One region of the Streptomyces sp. NPDC030840 genome, then DNA from elsewhere that is predicted to be linked to it. Evidence: predicted binding sites of a transcription regulator. Region 1 holds the regulator's gene; the other holds the start of a gene.
What was found. Region 1 encodes HrcA, which represses chaperone genes, less so after heat shock. Its sites were predicted from a motif close to TTNGCACTCNGNNNNNCNGAGTGCNAA; they were not measured.

Region 1 (7,406 bases):
CTGGTGCTTCGCCCTCGGAGACGTCCAGGGCAAGGGCCCGGAGGCCGCCGTCGTCATCGGCCTCGCCCGGCCCTGGCTGCGGCTGCTGGCCCGCGAGGGCTACCAGGTCGCCGACGTCCTCGACCGCCTCAACCAGCTCCTCCTCGACGACGCCACGGAGGCGGCGGACGCGGCCGCCCGGGCCCTGGTGACGGCCGGCGGGCCCGGTCTCGGCACCGACGAGGGCCCCCAGACCCGCTTCCTGTCCCTGCTGTACGGCGAACTCGTCCCGTACGAGGGAGGCGTCCACTGCACCCTCGCCTCCGCCGGACACCCCCTGCCGCTGGTCCTCGGCCCGGACGGCGACGTCCGCCCCGCCGCCGAGCCGCAGACCCTGCTCGGTGTGATCGAGGACACCGCGTACACCTCCGAGACCTTCACCCTGCACCCCGGCGACACACTGCTGTGCGTCACCGACGGCGTGACCGAACGACGCTGCGGAACGGTGATGTTCGACGACGGGGACGGCCTCGCGGCCGCGCTGGCCGACTGCCGCGGGCTGAGCGCGCAGCTCGTCGCGGAGCGGATCAAGAGACTGGTGCACGAGTTCGGGGAGCGGCCACCGGAGGACGATCTGGCGTTGCTGGTGCTACAGGCGGAGTAATGGGCGAAGGACCTGGTGGTGGGGCAGTGCTTTCGGGCAGTGCTGGAGAATGGAGGACATGCCTTCCGCACTCCCCGACGGCGAGCCCGTCCCCGACGACGGGGCGCTGCCCGCGCACGCCCTGACCGGGGCCGCGGACCGGCCCCTCGGCTTCTACCTGCACGTCCCGTACTGCGCGACCCGCTGCGGCTACTGCGACTTCAACACCTACACCGCGACCGAGCTGCGCGGAACGGGCGGCGTCCTCGCCTCCCGCGACAACTACGCCGAGACGCTGATCGACGAGATCCGCCTGGCGCGGAAGGTGTTGGGCGACGATCCCCGCCCGGCCCGCACGGTCTTCGTCGGCGGCGGTACGCCCACGCTGCTCGCCGCCGGCGACCTCGTACGGATGCTGGGGGCGATCCGGGACGAGTTCGGGCTCGCGGACGACGCGGAGGTCACCACGGAGGCGAACCCGGAGTCGGTGGACCCGGCGTATCTGGAGGCGCTGAGGGAGGGCGGCTTCAACCGCGTGTCCTTCGGCATGCAGAGCGCGAAGCAGCACGTGCTGCGGGTGCTGGACCGCACGCACACGCCGGGGCGTCCGGAGCGCTGCGTCGCGGAGGCCCGGGCGGCCGGGTTCGAACACGTCAACCTCGACCTGATCTACGGCACGCCCGGGGAGTCCGACGACGACTGGCGGGCCTCCCTGGAGGCGGCGGTCGGGGCGGGGCCCGACCACGTGTCGGCCTACGCGCTGATCGTGGAGGAGGGCACGCAGCTCGCGCGGCGGATCCGGCGGGGTGAGGTGCCGATGACGGACGACGACGTGCACGCGGACCGGTACCTGATCGCGGAGGACGCGCTGTCGGCGGCGGGCTTCTCCTGGTACGAGGTCTCGAACTGGGCCACGTCCGTCGCGGGCCGCTGCCTGCACAACGAGCTGTACTGGCGCGGTGCCGACTGGTGGGGCGCGGGCCCCGGTGCCCACAGCCACGTCGGCGGGGTGCGGTGGTGGAACGTGAAGCACCCTGGGGCGTACGCGGGGGCCCTGGCGGAGGGGCGGTCGCCGGGGGCCGGGCGTGAGGTCCTGGCGGACGAGGACCGGCGGGTGGAGCGGATCCTGCTGGAGCTGCGCTTGCGGGAGGGGTGCCCCTTGTCGCTCCTTCGCGAGGCGGGGCTCGCCGCGGCGCGGCGCTTTCTGTCCGAGGGGTTGCTGGAGGAAGGGCCCTTCGGGGAGGGGCGGGCCGTGCTGACGTTGCGGGGGCGGTTGTTGGCGGATGCGGTGGTGCGGGAGCTGGTGGACTGAGCGGGGTCCGTCGGGGGAGGGTCCTTCGCCCCCGCCGCCCCTACCCGTCCCATCCCTGGGGGCTGCGCCCCCAGACCCCCGCTGTCGGCCTTCGGCCTCGTCCTCAAACGCCGGACGGGCTGAAAGATTCAGCCCCTTGGGGGCACCTCCCAGCGGTAGCTGGGGGAGTTTGAGGAGCGGGGGTCCGGGGGCCGGCCCCCGAAACGGGGTCCGGGGCGGAGCCCCGGCGGGGTCGAAGGGGCGGAGCCCCTGGGGATGGGACGGGTAGGGGCGGCGGGGGCGAGGAAACCCCCGCCGCCTCACGCCGGTGCCGTCACGAAGTCGATCAGTTCCTCCACCCGCCCCAGCAACGCCGGCTCCAGGTCCTTGTACGAGCGCACCGAGCCGAGAATCCGCTGCCACGCCTCCCCGGTGTTCGCCACGCGCCACCCCAGCGCCCGGCACACCCCCGTCTTCCAGTCCTGCCCGCGGGGCACGCGCGGCCACGCCTCGATCCCGACGGCCGCCGGCTTCACCGCCTCCCAGATGTCGATGTACGGGTGGCCCACCACCAGCGCGTGCTCGCTCGTCACCGACTCGGCGATGCGCGACTCCTTGCTGCCCGGGACGAGGTGGTCCACCAGGACGCCGAGCCGGGCGTCGGGGCCGGGCGCGAAGTCCGCGACGATGGCCGGCAGGTCGTCGACGCCCTCCAGGTACTCGACGACCACGCCCTCGATGCGCAGGTCGTCGCCCCACACCTTCTCGACGAGCTCGGCGTCGTGGCGGCCCTCCACGTAGATGCGCCCGGCCCGGGCCACGCGCGCGCGTGCGCCGGGCACGGCGACCGAGCCGGAGGCCGTACGGGTGGGGCGTACCGGCGCGGACGCGGCGGGGCGTACCAGCGTGACCACCCGGCCCTCAAGCAGGAACCCCCGCGGCTCCAGCGGGAACACCCGGTGCTTGCCGAAGCGGTCCTCCAGGGTCACCGTGCCCGCCTCGCAGCGGATCACCGCACCGCAGAAGCCGCTCCCGGGCTCCTCGACCACCAGCCCGGGCTCCGCCGGGACCTCCGGGACGGGCTTGGACCTCTTCCACGGCGGGGTCAGGTCCGGCGAGTACTGGCGCATTCGGATGACGATACGAGAACCAGCCGGACACTCCTCACGACACGCCGAAGCGGCGTGCCAGCGCGTCCCGTTGCGCCCGGACGAACGCCGCGTCCACCACCGCCCCGTGCCCCGGCACGTACACCGCGTCCTCGCCGCCCAGCGCCAGCAGCCGGTCCAGCGCCGCCGGCCAGTGCGAGGGGACGGCGTCCGGGCCGGCCTGGGGCTCGCCGGACTCCTCGACCAGGTCGCCGCAGAAGACCACCTCCGGCCACGGCGACGAGCCGGGCACCAGCACCACCAGGTCGTGCGCCGTGTGGCCCGGCCCGACGTTCGCGAGGAGTACCTGCGAGCCGCCGCCCAGGTCCAGCGTCCACTCCCCGGAGACGTGGTGGCGGGAACGGACGAGGTGGTCCACGGCCTCGGCGGCCTCATCGGCGTCCAGGCCGTGGCGCACGGCGTCGGCGCGCAGTTCCTCGCGTGAGCGTGCGCCGGTGAGGACCGCGTCCAGGCCCACCGCGCCGAACACCTCCACTCCCGCGAAGGCCGCCGCTCCGAGGACGTGGTCGAAGTGCGGGTGGGTGAGCGCGAGATGTGTCACATCGCGGAGATCCGTCACATCACCGGGATCCGTTCCCTTGCCGTGGCGGCCCAGCAGCTCCCGCGCCTCCGCGCGCAACCGAGCGCCCTCCCGCAGACTCGACCCCGCGTCGACCATGAGAGCGCGGCCCTCGCCGACGACCAGCCCGGCCGTGCAGTCCCAGCCAGGGAGGCGGCGGCGCCCCACGTGCGGAGCCAGTTTCTCCCACCCGGCCTCTTCCCAAGTCACCGTCATACGCCGACGCTAGCCCCAGGCCCCCCACCCCGGCACGACGGGCCGCTCCTGTTCCGGCGCTCCGCGCGTACTCGCCAGTACGACATCGCGGGACACGTCGGTACACGTCGGCACGACGGGGCGTGGCCGCCCTTGCCGGGGCCGTACCCCGCCGCCGTACACTGGTGGGAATGCTGGCACTCGCCTGCGCTGAGTGCCAAGGGGAAGCCGCGAGGAGCGCGGGAACGCGCGAGACGGATGCTCTGGAGGTGTGCGCGATGCTCAGTGAACGCAGGCTCGAAGTGCTGCGCGCCATCGTCCAGGACTACGTGGGCACCGAGGAGCCGGTGGGTTCCAAGGCGCTCACCGAGCGGCACAAGCTCGGGGTCTCGCCGGCCACCGTCCGCAACGACATGGCGGCTCTCGAGGAGGAGGGCTACATCGCCCAGCCGCACACCAGCGCCGGCCGCATCCCCACCGACAAGGGCTACCGCCTCTTCGTGGACAAGCTGGCGGCGGTGAAGCCGATGACCGCCCCGGAGCGGCGCGCCATCCAGAACTTCCTGGAGGGCGCCGTCGACCTGGACGACGTGGTCGGCCGGACCGTACGGCTGCTGGCGCAGCTCACCCGGCAGGTCGCCGTCGTGCAGTACCCGTCGCTCACGCGGTCCACCGTGCGGCACGTGGAGCTGCTGTCGCTGGCACCCGCGCGCCTGATGCTCGTGCTGATCACGGACACCGGCCGGGTGGAGCAGAGGATGATCGACTGCCCGGCTCCGTTCGGGGAGAGCTCGCTCGCGGATCTCCGCGCGCGGCTCAACAGCCGCGTGGCGGGCCGCCGCTTCACGGACGTACCGCGACTCGTGGAGGACCTGCCGGAGGCCTTCGACCTGGAGGACCGCGGTACGGTCGCCACTGTGCTCTCCACCCTCCTGGAGACGCTCGTCGAGGAGAACGAGGAGCGGCTGATGATCGGCGGCACCGCCAATCTGACCCGCTTCGGACATGACTTCCCTCTCACGATCCGGCCGGTGCTCGAGGCGCTGGAGGAGCAGGTCGTGCTCCTGAAGTTGCTGGGCGAGGCGAAGGATCCGGGCGTGACCGTGCGCATCGGCCACGAGAACGCGCATGAGGGACTCAACTCCACGTCCGTGGTCTCGGTGGGCTACGGTTCGGGCGGCGAGGCAGTTGCAAAACTCGGCGTGGTCGGACCGACCCGCATGGACTATCCGGGAACGATGGGAGCAGTACGAGCGGTGGCACGTTACGTCGGACAGATCCTGGCGGAGTCGTAAGTGGCCACGGACTACTACGCCGTACTCGGCGTGCGCCGCGACGCGTCCCAGGACGAGATCAAGAAGGCGTTCCGGAGGCTCGCTCGCGAGCTGCACCCGGACGTCAATCCCGATCCGAAGACGCAGGAGCGGTTCAAGGAGATCAACGCCGCCTACGAGGTGCTGTCGGACCCGCAGAAGAAGCAGGTCTACGACCTCGGCGGTGACCCGCTGTCCCAGGCGGGCGGCGGGGGTGCGGGCGGCTTCGGCGCCGGCGGGTTCGGGAACTTCTCGGACATCATGGACGCCTTCTTCGGTACGGCGTCCCAGCGCGGCCCGCGGTCGCGCACCCGCCGGGGCCAGGACGCGATGATCCGGCTGGAGGTCGAGCTCGACGAGGCGGCCTTCGGCACGACGAAGGACATCCAGGTCGACACGGCCGTCGTCTGCACCACCTGCAGCGGCGAGGGCGCGGCCCCGGGCACGTCCGCCCAGACGTGTGACATGTGCCGCGGCCGCGGTGAGGTGTCGCAGGTGACCCGGTCCTTCCTGGGCCAGGTCATGACGTCCCGCCCCTGCCCCCAGTGCCAGGGCTTCGGCACGGTCGTGCCGAACCCGTGCCCGGAGTGCGCGGGTGACGGCCGTGTCCGGTCCCGCCGCACGCTCACGGTGAAGATCCCGGCCGGCGTCGACAACGGCACGCGGATCCAGCTCGCCGGCGAGGGCGAGGTCGGCCCGGGCGGTGGCCCGGCGGGCGACCTGTACGTCGAGATCCACGAGCTCCCGCACCCGACGTTCCAGCGTCGCGGCGACGACCTGCACTGCACGGTCACCATCCCGATGACGGCGGCGGCCCTCGGCACGAAGGTCCCGCTGGAGACGCTCGACGGCATGGAGGAGGTCGACATCCGCCCGGGCACCCAGTCGGGTCAGTCGATCCCGCTGCACGGTCGCGGTGTCACCCACCTCAGGGGCGGCGGCCGGGGCGACCTCATCGTGCACGTCGAGGTCACGACCCCGACCAAGCTCGACCCCGAGCAGGAGCGCCTGCTGCGTGAGCTGGCGAAGCTGCGCGGCGAGGAGCGCCCGATGGGACAGTTCCAGCCGGGACAGCAGGGGTTGTTCTCCCGCTTGAAGGACGCGTTCAACGGGCGCTGACCGCGGTGACCGTGGTGACCGCGCTCGTCACCGTGGTCGCTGACGGCTGACGGCTGACGGCTGACGGCTGACGGCTGACGGGTGCGGGGCGTGTTCCCGCGCCCGTCGGACGCTTGCGGAGGCATGCGCACTGCCGTCGGCCGACATGCGTGGACCGATATGCCGGGTGGCTTGATTTCGCCCCTGTTCGAAGTCCCCCACCGTCCCTGACACGTGCCCATGCCGTCGGCCTATGCCAGGCGGAAGGCCTGATTCGGACCTTGTGGGGAGGACGTGACACCATGCGTTCATGTCCTCCGCACTGACCGATCTCTTCCCCAGGCCGATCGTGCAGGCCCCCATGGCGGGCGGTGTCTCCGTGCCGCAGCTCGCCGCCGCCGTGTCCGAGGCCGGTGGGCTCGGCTTCCTCGCCGCCGGGTACAAGACCGCCGACGGCATGTACCAGGAGATCAAGCAGCTGCGGGGACTCACGGGGCGCCCCTTCGGCGTGAACCTCTTCATGCCGCAGCCCGAGTACGCCGACCCGGCCGCCGTGGAGGTGTACGCCAACCAGCTCGCCGGTGAGGCCGCCTGGTACGACGCCGAGCTGGGCGACCCCGACAGCGGGCGGGACGACGGCTACGACGCCAAGCTCGCCGTGCTCCTCGACAACCCGGTGCCGGTGGTCTCCTTCCACTTCGGCTGCCCCACCCCCGAGGTGCTCGCGTCCCTCGCCGCCAAGGGCACCCTGACCCTCGTCACGGTCACCACGGCCGACGAGGCGCTGGCCGTGGAGCACGCCGGGGCCGACGCCGTGATCGTGCAGGGCGTGGAGGCGGGCGGTCACCAGGGCACCCACCGCGACGACCCCGAGCGGGACTGCGCGGGCATCGGCCTGCTGTCCCTGGTCGCGCAGGTACGCGAGGCCGTCTCACTGCCGATCGTCGCGGCCGGCGGCATCATGCGGGGCAGCCAGATCGCCGCAGCCCTCGCCGCCGGGGCGTGTGCGGCGCAGCTCGGCACGGCGTTCCTCGTGACTCCCGAGTCCGGCGCGAACGCGCTGCACAAGCAGGCGATGACCAACCCTCTGTTCGTGCGTACGGAGCTCACGCGCGCGTTCTCCGGGCGCCCGGCGCGCGGTCTCGTCAACCGTTTCATG
Region 2 (7,406 bases), on a different contig from region 1:
GGTGGCTTGGGCACCTGCGGTTCGTCCGTGGGCCGTGGGCGCGCCGGGAGGTCTCCGTCCTCGGTCCGGCGGTGCCGTCGGCACGTACGGTGCCCGGCGGCGGACGCCGACCGCTGCGGGCGGACACCTCCCGGCACACCCCCTGCCGCGCGTGCGCGGCTGCGGTCGCGCGGCCATGACGGCGCGTACGTAGCGATGCCGGGCGCGCCCACGTTTTTAAGGGGCGCGGGGAACTGCGCGACGAGCCACGACGAGCCCGCGGTCGTTCGCAGAGGGAACTCCGCAGACGGGGCGTGGCTGTGTGCGCGGTAGCGGTACATGGCGATGCTGGGTGTGCCCACGTTTTTAAGGGGCGCGGGGAACTGCGCGACGAGCCACGACGAGCCCGCGGTCGTTCGCAGAGGGAACCTCGCAGACGGGGCGTGGCTGTGCGCGGGGTAGCGGTACATGGCGATGCTGGGTGTGCCCACGCGTTTTAGGGGCGCGGGGAACTGCGCGACGAGCCACGACGCACCCGCAGACGCCAGAACCCCTATTGACGGGCGCCACATCCACCCCCACACTCCTCCGAAGTCAATCGGTTCCACAACCGAAACTTTCGGAGGCACCCGCCATGAGAACCTCCAGATCCTCCTTACGCCACCGCCTCACCACCCTCCTCACCGGCGCCGCAGCACTCACCACCCTGGTGGCCGCGGCCCCCGCCGCCCACTCCGCCGACCCCCCGCTGCGCGACCTCGCCGACGCAAGGGGAAAGGTCATCGGAACGGCGGTCACCGGTTCCAAACTGACGGGAACCTACGGCCGGATCGCGGGCGCGGAGTTCAACTCCCTCACCCCCGGCAACGCCATGAAATGGGGTTCCGTGGAGCCCACCCGCGGCACCTACAACTGGACCGAGGCCGACCAGATCGTCGACTTCGCCGAGGCCCACGGCCAGCAGGTGCGCGGCCACACCCTCGTCTGGCACAGCCAGAACCCGAGCTGGCTGACGAACGGCAACTGGACCCCGGCCCAGCTCAGTCAGTTGCTGAACGACCACATCGCGCTGGAGGTGGGCCGCTACAAGGGCCGCCTGGCCGCCTGGGACGTGGTGAACGAGCCGTTCAACGAGGACGGCACCTACCGCCAGACCCTCTGGTACAACGGCCTCGGCGCCGACTACATCGCCCAGGCCCTGACCGCCGCCCGCGCGGCCGACCCCAGTGCCAAGCTCTACGTCAACGACTACAACGTCGAGGGCGTCAACGCGAAGAGCACGGCCCTGTACAACTTGGTCAAGTCCCTGAAGGAGCGCGGCGTCCCGATCGACGGCGTAGGGCTGCAGGCCCACCTGATCCTCGGTCAGGTCCCGTCCACCCTCCAGCAGAACATCCAGCGCTTCGCCGACCTGGGCGTGGACGTGGCCATCACGGAGCTGGACATCCGCATGCAACTCCCGCCCACCGAGGCGAAACTGGCGCAGCAGCGGGCCGACTACGAGTCCGTGGTGAAGGCCTGCGTCGCCGTGAGCCGGTGCACCGGCGTCACCGTCTGGGGCTTCACCGACTCCGACTCGTGGGTCCCGGACACCTTCCCGGGCGAGGGAGCGGCGACTCCGTACGACGAGAACTACGCCCCGAAACCGGCGTACTCCGGCATCGCGACGGCCCTCGGCGGTACGACCACACCGCCCCCGACGGGCGCCTGTACGGCGACGTACAGCGTCACCAGCCAGTGGAACACCGGCTTCACGGGCCAGGTGAGGATCGCCTGCTCCGGCGCGTCCCTCTCCTCCTGGAAGGTCAACTGGACGTACGGCGCGGGCCAGCAGGTCACCCAGGCCTGGAACGCGGCGTGCACACAGACGGGCGCGGCGGTGAGCTGCACGAACGCGTCATGGAACGGCGGCGTGCCCGACGGCGGTTCGGTGACCTTCGGTTTCAACGCGAGCTGGAGCGGGAGCAACCCCGTGCCCGCGGTGACGTTGGGATGAGCCCGAGAAGTCTGAGAATTTCCGAAGAATGACGGCCGGCCAGCTCCGCCCGTAACAATTCGGACGTACGTTCCTGCCTGTGACGGTGAGAAGCGGCGAACGTGGAGATGACGGCGGAGCGGCGGACAGACGGGTGGGCCGGCGGTCGAGGGTGCTGAAGGCCGCCGGCCTCTCTCTCGCCGGGGTGCTCGTGCTGGGAGCGGGGGCGGCGGGCTGGGCGTACTGGCATCTGAACGACAACATCAGGAGCGTCGACATCAACAGCGCGCTCGGCGAGGACCGCCCGCCCGCGGCGGTGTCGAGCCCGTCGCCGTCGTCCTCCGCCTCGGCGGCCCCGCTGCCCAGCACGGCGCTGAACATCCTGGTCCTCGGCTCGGACTCCCGCAGCGGCAAGGAGAACGCCGCGCTCGGCGGCGGGAACAGCGGCGGTGCCCGCTCCGACACGGCGATGGTCGTCCACGTCGGCGAGGGCCGCACCGAGGCGACGGTGGTGAGCATCCCGCGCGACACACTGGTCACGCGCCCGTCCTGCCCGCTGTCCTCGGGCGGCTCCACCTCGGTGGCGTACCAGTCGATGTTCAACAGCGCGTACTCGGTGGGCGGTCCGGTCTGTGCCGTGAAGACGGTCGAGTCGCTGACCGGCATCCGCATGGACCACTACATCGAGATCGACTTCGCGGGCTTCGCCAAGCTGGTGGACGCGCTGGGCGGGGTGACCGTCACGACGGACGAGGACATCGACGACGAGGACAGCCATCTGAAGCTGGAGGCCGGCACCCACCATCTGGACGGCGAGAAGGCGCTGGCCCTCGCCCGCACCCGCCACGGCATCGGCGACGGCAGCGACCTGGGCCGCATAGGCCTGCAGCAGAAACTGGTGAAGGCCCTGCTGGACCAGATCTCCACGACGAGCCTGCTGACCAGCCCCACCAGGCTCTACCGGGTCGCCGACGCCGTCACCGGCAGCCTGACGACCGACACGGGCCTGGACTCCCTGAGCGAGCTGACGCGCCTCGGCCAGAGCCTGGGCGACCTGACCTCGGCCGACGTCAGGACGGTGATGATGCCGGTGGTGCGGGCCCCCTCGAACCCCAACCGGGTGGTGGCCGACGAGCCGGAGGCGACCGACTTGTGGCAGTCGCTCAGGTAGTCGCTCACGTGGTCCTTCACCCCGCCCTGGAGATCGTCGACCACCTCGCCGGCGAACCCGCACCGCGGGGCCACCACCTGCTGCCGAGTGTCCGCGGGAACGGGAGCTGTTGCCGCGGCGGGCGGCCGAGGCCTCCCGAGCCTCCTTGAGGGAAGCACCCGTGCCCTCAGACCGGGCGGCCGATCAGCATCGTCGGCGCGTCCGCGATCCGGGTCAGGAAGACGGTGGCCGAGTGAGGTCCGTGGGGCTTGACCTTCTTGCGCAGTTCCTCCGGCTCGACGGCCGAGCCGCGCTTCTTGACCGTCAGCACACCGATCTCCCGCTCGCGCACGAGCGCCTTCAGCCTCTTGACGTTGAAGGGGAGGTGGTCGGTGATCTCGTAGGCGGTCGCGTACGGGGTCGGGCGGAGGGTGTCCGAGGTGATGTAGGCGATGTGGGGGTCGAGCAGCCCGCCGTCGAGGCCGGCCGCCACCTCGGCCACCAGGTGCGCGCGGATCACGGCGCCGTCGGGCTCGTACAGGTAGGGGCCCGGGGGCCGTACCGAGAGGTCCGGCAGCCCGCGGCCGAGCAGCGTGCGCGGTCCCGGCAGCAGGGTGGCCCGTACGGCCCCGGGCTCCGTGCCGAACCACAGCACGGCCTCCTTCACGTCCCCGCCGTCCGAGATCCACTCGGCCTCGGCCTCGGCGGGGATCGCCTCGTGGGGGACACCCGGGGCGATCTTCAGCGCGGCGCGGGGTGACTTCAGGGCCGCCCCGACCGCCCAGGACAGCGGTGGCGAGTACGCCTCCGGGTCGAAGACCCGGCCCCGGCCGCCGCGCCGCGCGGGATCCACGAAGACCGCGTCGTACGGGGTGACGTCCACGTCGGTCACGTCGGCCTGCCGTACCTCGATCAGGCCGGACAGCCCGAGCGCCGCCGCGTTGGCCCGCGCCACCGCGGCCGTCAGCGGGTCCCGGTCGACGGCCAGCACCCGGATCCCGGCGCGCGCCAGCGCGATCGCGTCTCCGCCGATGCCGCAGCACAGGTCGGCCACGGACCGCACCCCCAGCGCCGCGAACCGCGCAGCGCGGTACGTCGCCACCGACGTGCGCGTGGACTGCTCGACCCCGTTCGGCGTGAAGAACATCCGCTCCGCGTCCCCCGCCCCGAACTTCGCCACCGCCCGCTGCCGCAGCCGGGCCTGGGCGATGGCCGCCGAGACGAGAGCGGCCGGATGGTCGCGCCGCAGCCGGGTCGCCACGGCCAGCTCGGCCGCCGGACTGATGCCCCGCACCTCGTCGAGGAGGGCCAGGCCCTCGGGGGTGAGGAGCGCGGCGAAGGACTCGAGGGCGTCGGCGGGGGAGAGGTCGTTCACCGGGCCATTGTGGGCCACCGCCGCCAAACCGGCCTGTCCGGCGTCTGAGGACGAGGCCGAAGGCCAACACGGGGGTCTGGGGGCGGAGCCCCCAGGGAGAGCGCCCCCACCTCCGGGCACTGAAGCACCCCCGTACGCACCCAGAATTCCACGCCGCGCCGCGGGCAATTGGCACTCCGCTTGACCGAGTGCTAATCGCGGTCATAGTCTCAGGTCTGGCACTCCCCTCGGGAGAGTGCCAACAACGCGACGGGCAGGTCCGGCACCCGCGACGACGGATCGACCTGGTCGCCACCTCAGACAGTTAACCCCGTGAGATCTCCGAAGGGGGAGGTCGGATCGTGACGACCGCCAGCTCCAAGGTTGCCATCAAGCCGCTCGAGGACCGCATCGTGGTCCAGCCGCTGGACGCCGAGCAGACCACGGCCTCTGGCCTGGTCATTCCGGACACCGCGAAGGAGAAGCCCCAGGAGGGCGTCGTCCTGGCCGTGGGCCCGGGCCGCTTCGAGGACGGCAACCGCCTTCCGCTCGACGTCAGCGTCGGCGACGTGGTGCTCTACAGCAAGTACGGCGGCACCGAGGTGAAGTACAACGGCGAGGAGTACCTCGTCCTCTCGGCCCGCGACGTGCTCGCGATCATCGAGAAGTAATCACCCGGAACCACCCGGTTTCTGCTTTCACAGCTGCGCCCCTGGCCCCCCGCCGTTGATCAGCCGGGCGCCGGGGGCGCAGCTCTTTCACCGCTAGAACACCTCTAGCACCTCTAGATTTCCGAGAGGGCCAACGCTCCCATGGCGAAGATCCTGAAGTTCGACGAGGACGCCCGTCGCGCCCTCGAGCGCGGCGTCAACAAGCTTGCCGACACGGTCAAGGTGACGATCGGCCCCAAGGGCCGCAACGTCGTCATCGACAAGAAGTTCGGCGCCCCCACCATCACCAACGACGGTGTGACCATCGCCCGCGAGGTCGAGGTCGAGGACCCGTACGAGAACCTCGGCGCCCAGCTGGTGAAGGAGGTGGCGACCAAGACCAACGACATCGCGGGTGACGGTACGACCACCGCCACCGTGCTCGCCCAGGCGCTCGTGCGCGAGGGCCTGAAGAACGTCGCCGCCGGTGCCTCCCCGGCCGCCCTGAAGAAGGGCATCGACGCCGCCGTCGCCGCGGTCTCCGAGGACCTGCTCGCCTCGGCCCGCCCGATCGACGAGAAGTCCGACATCGCCGCCGTCGCCGGGCTGTCCGCCCAGGACCAGCAGGTCGGCGAGCTCATCGCCGAGGCGATGGACAAGGTCGGCAAGGACGGTGTCATCACCGTCGAGGAGTCCAACACCTTCGGTCTGGAGCTGGACTTCACCGAGGGCATGGCCTTCGACAAGGGCTACCTGTCGCCGTACTTCGTGACGGACCAGGAGCGCATGGAGGCCGTCCTGGAGGACCCGTACATCCTCATTCACCAGGGCAAGATCTCCTCGATCGCCGACCTGCTGCCGCTGCTGGAGAAGGTCATCCAGGCGAACTCCTCCAAGCCGCTGCTGATCATCGCCGAGGACGTCGAGGGCGAGGCCCTCTCCACCCTCGTCGTCAACAAGATCCGCGGCACCTTCAACGCGGTCGCGGTCAAGGCCCCCGGCTTCGGTGACCGCCGCAAGGCGATGCTCGGCGACATGGCCACCCTCACCGGTGCCACCGTCGTCGCCGAGGAGGTCGGCCTCAAGCTCGACCAGGTCGGTCTGGACGTGCTGGGCACCGCCCGCCGTGTCACCGTCACCAAGGACGACACCACGATCGTCGACGGCGGTGGCAAGGCCGAGGACGTCGCCGGCCGCGTCGGCCAGATCAAGGCCGAGATCGAGACCACGGACTCCGACTGGGACCGCGAGAAGCTCCAGGAGCGCCTCGCGAAGCTGGCCGGCGGCGTGTGCGTGATCAAGGTCGGCGCCGCCACCGAGGTGGAGCTGAAGGAGAAGAAGCACCGCCTGGAGGACGCCATCTCCGCGACCCGCGCCGCGGTCGAGGAGGGCATCGTCTCCGGTGGTGGCTCCGCGCTCGTCCACGCCGCGAAGGTGCTGGAGGGCTCCCTCGGCAAGGAGGGCGACGAGGCCACCGGTGTCGCCGTCGTGCGCCGCGCCGCCGTCGAGCCGCTGCGCTGGATTGCCGAGAACGCCGGCCTGGAGGGCTACGTCATCGTCTCCAAGGTCGCCGAGCTCGAGAAGGGCAACGGCTACAACGCCGCCACCGGCGAGTACGGCGACCTGGTCAAGGCCGGCGTGATCGACCCGGTCAAGGTCACCCGCTCCGCCCTGGAGAACGCCGCCTCCATCGCCTCCCTCCTCCTGACGACCGAGACCCTGGTCGTCGAGAAGAAGGAAGAGGAGGAGCCGGCCGCCGCGGGCCACGGCCACGGCCACGCCCACTGACGTACGCCGACAGGCCGTACGTGAGGCCCGGCACCCCCTGTGGGTGCCGGGCCTTCGCGCCTGTGTGGTCCTTCTCCCGCGGGTCTGCTCCTTCTCCAGGGCGTCCGCTACCTCTCCAGGGCGTTCGCTACCTCTCCAGCGCGTCCGCTACCTCTCCAGCGCGTCCAGCGCACCCAGCTGCTGCATCAGGCCCAGCTGGTCGTGCTGCCACCAGATCTCGGCGATCTTCCCGTCGGAGGTGAACCGGAACGTGGTCGTCCCGGTCATGGTGACCCGTTTTCCGGTGGCGGAGATCCCCAGGAAGTCTCCCTTGTGGGTGGCGTTCCAGGTCCACCGCGCGCAGGCCCGGTCGCCCTGGGCGATCAGATCGTCGACCGTGAACGTGAAATCGAAGCCGCCGCGCCACATCCGGTACTCGCTGCGGGCGGAGTCCAGCCCGATCGTGTCCTGCGGGTTCATCGGGTTGTGGCTGTGGATGTCCTCATCGAGAAGGTCGTTCATCGGCGGCAG

Region 2: a site for HrcA is predicted at 4,648-4,674, ahead of groES (co-chaperone GroES). Genes of this name have one in related genera too.

The regions. Positions count from the first base shown of each region.
Region 1 is NZ_JBVIEE010000001.1:434,787-442,192, forward strand. It holds gene ACZ49J_RS01790 (SpoIIE family protein phosphatase) at 1-643, shown strand, start outside; gene hemW (radical SAM family heme chaperone HemW) at 702-1,934, shown strand; gene ACZ49J_RS01800 (DUF3097 domain-containing protein) at 2,234-3,043, opposite strand; gene ACZ49J_RS01805 (MBL fold metallo-hydrolase) at 3,078-3,857, opposite strand; gene hrcA (heat-inducible transcriptional repressor HrcA) at 4,115-5,131, shown strand; gene dnaJ (molecular chaperone DnaJ) at 5,132-6,268, shown strand; gene ACZ49J_RS01820 (nitronate monooxygenase) at 6,558-7,406, shown strand, end outside.
Region 2 is NZ_JBVIEE010000009.1:182,729-190,134, forward strand. It holds gene ACZ49J_RS21355 (glycoside hydrolase family 10 protein) at 614-1,975, shown strand; gene ACZ49J_RS21360 (LCP family protein) at 2,055-3,125, shown strand; gene ACZ49J_RS21365 (class I SAM-dependent methyltransferase) at 3,292-4,479, opposite strand; gene groES (co-chaperone GroES) at 4,821-5,129, shown strand; gene groL (chaperonin GroEL) at 5,271-6,896, shown strand; gene ACZ49J_RS21380 (ester cyclase) at 7,044-7,406, opposite strand, start outside.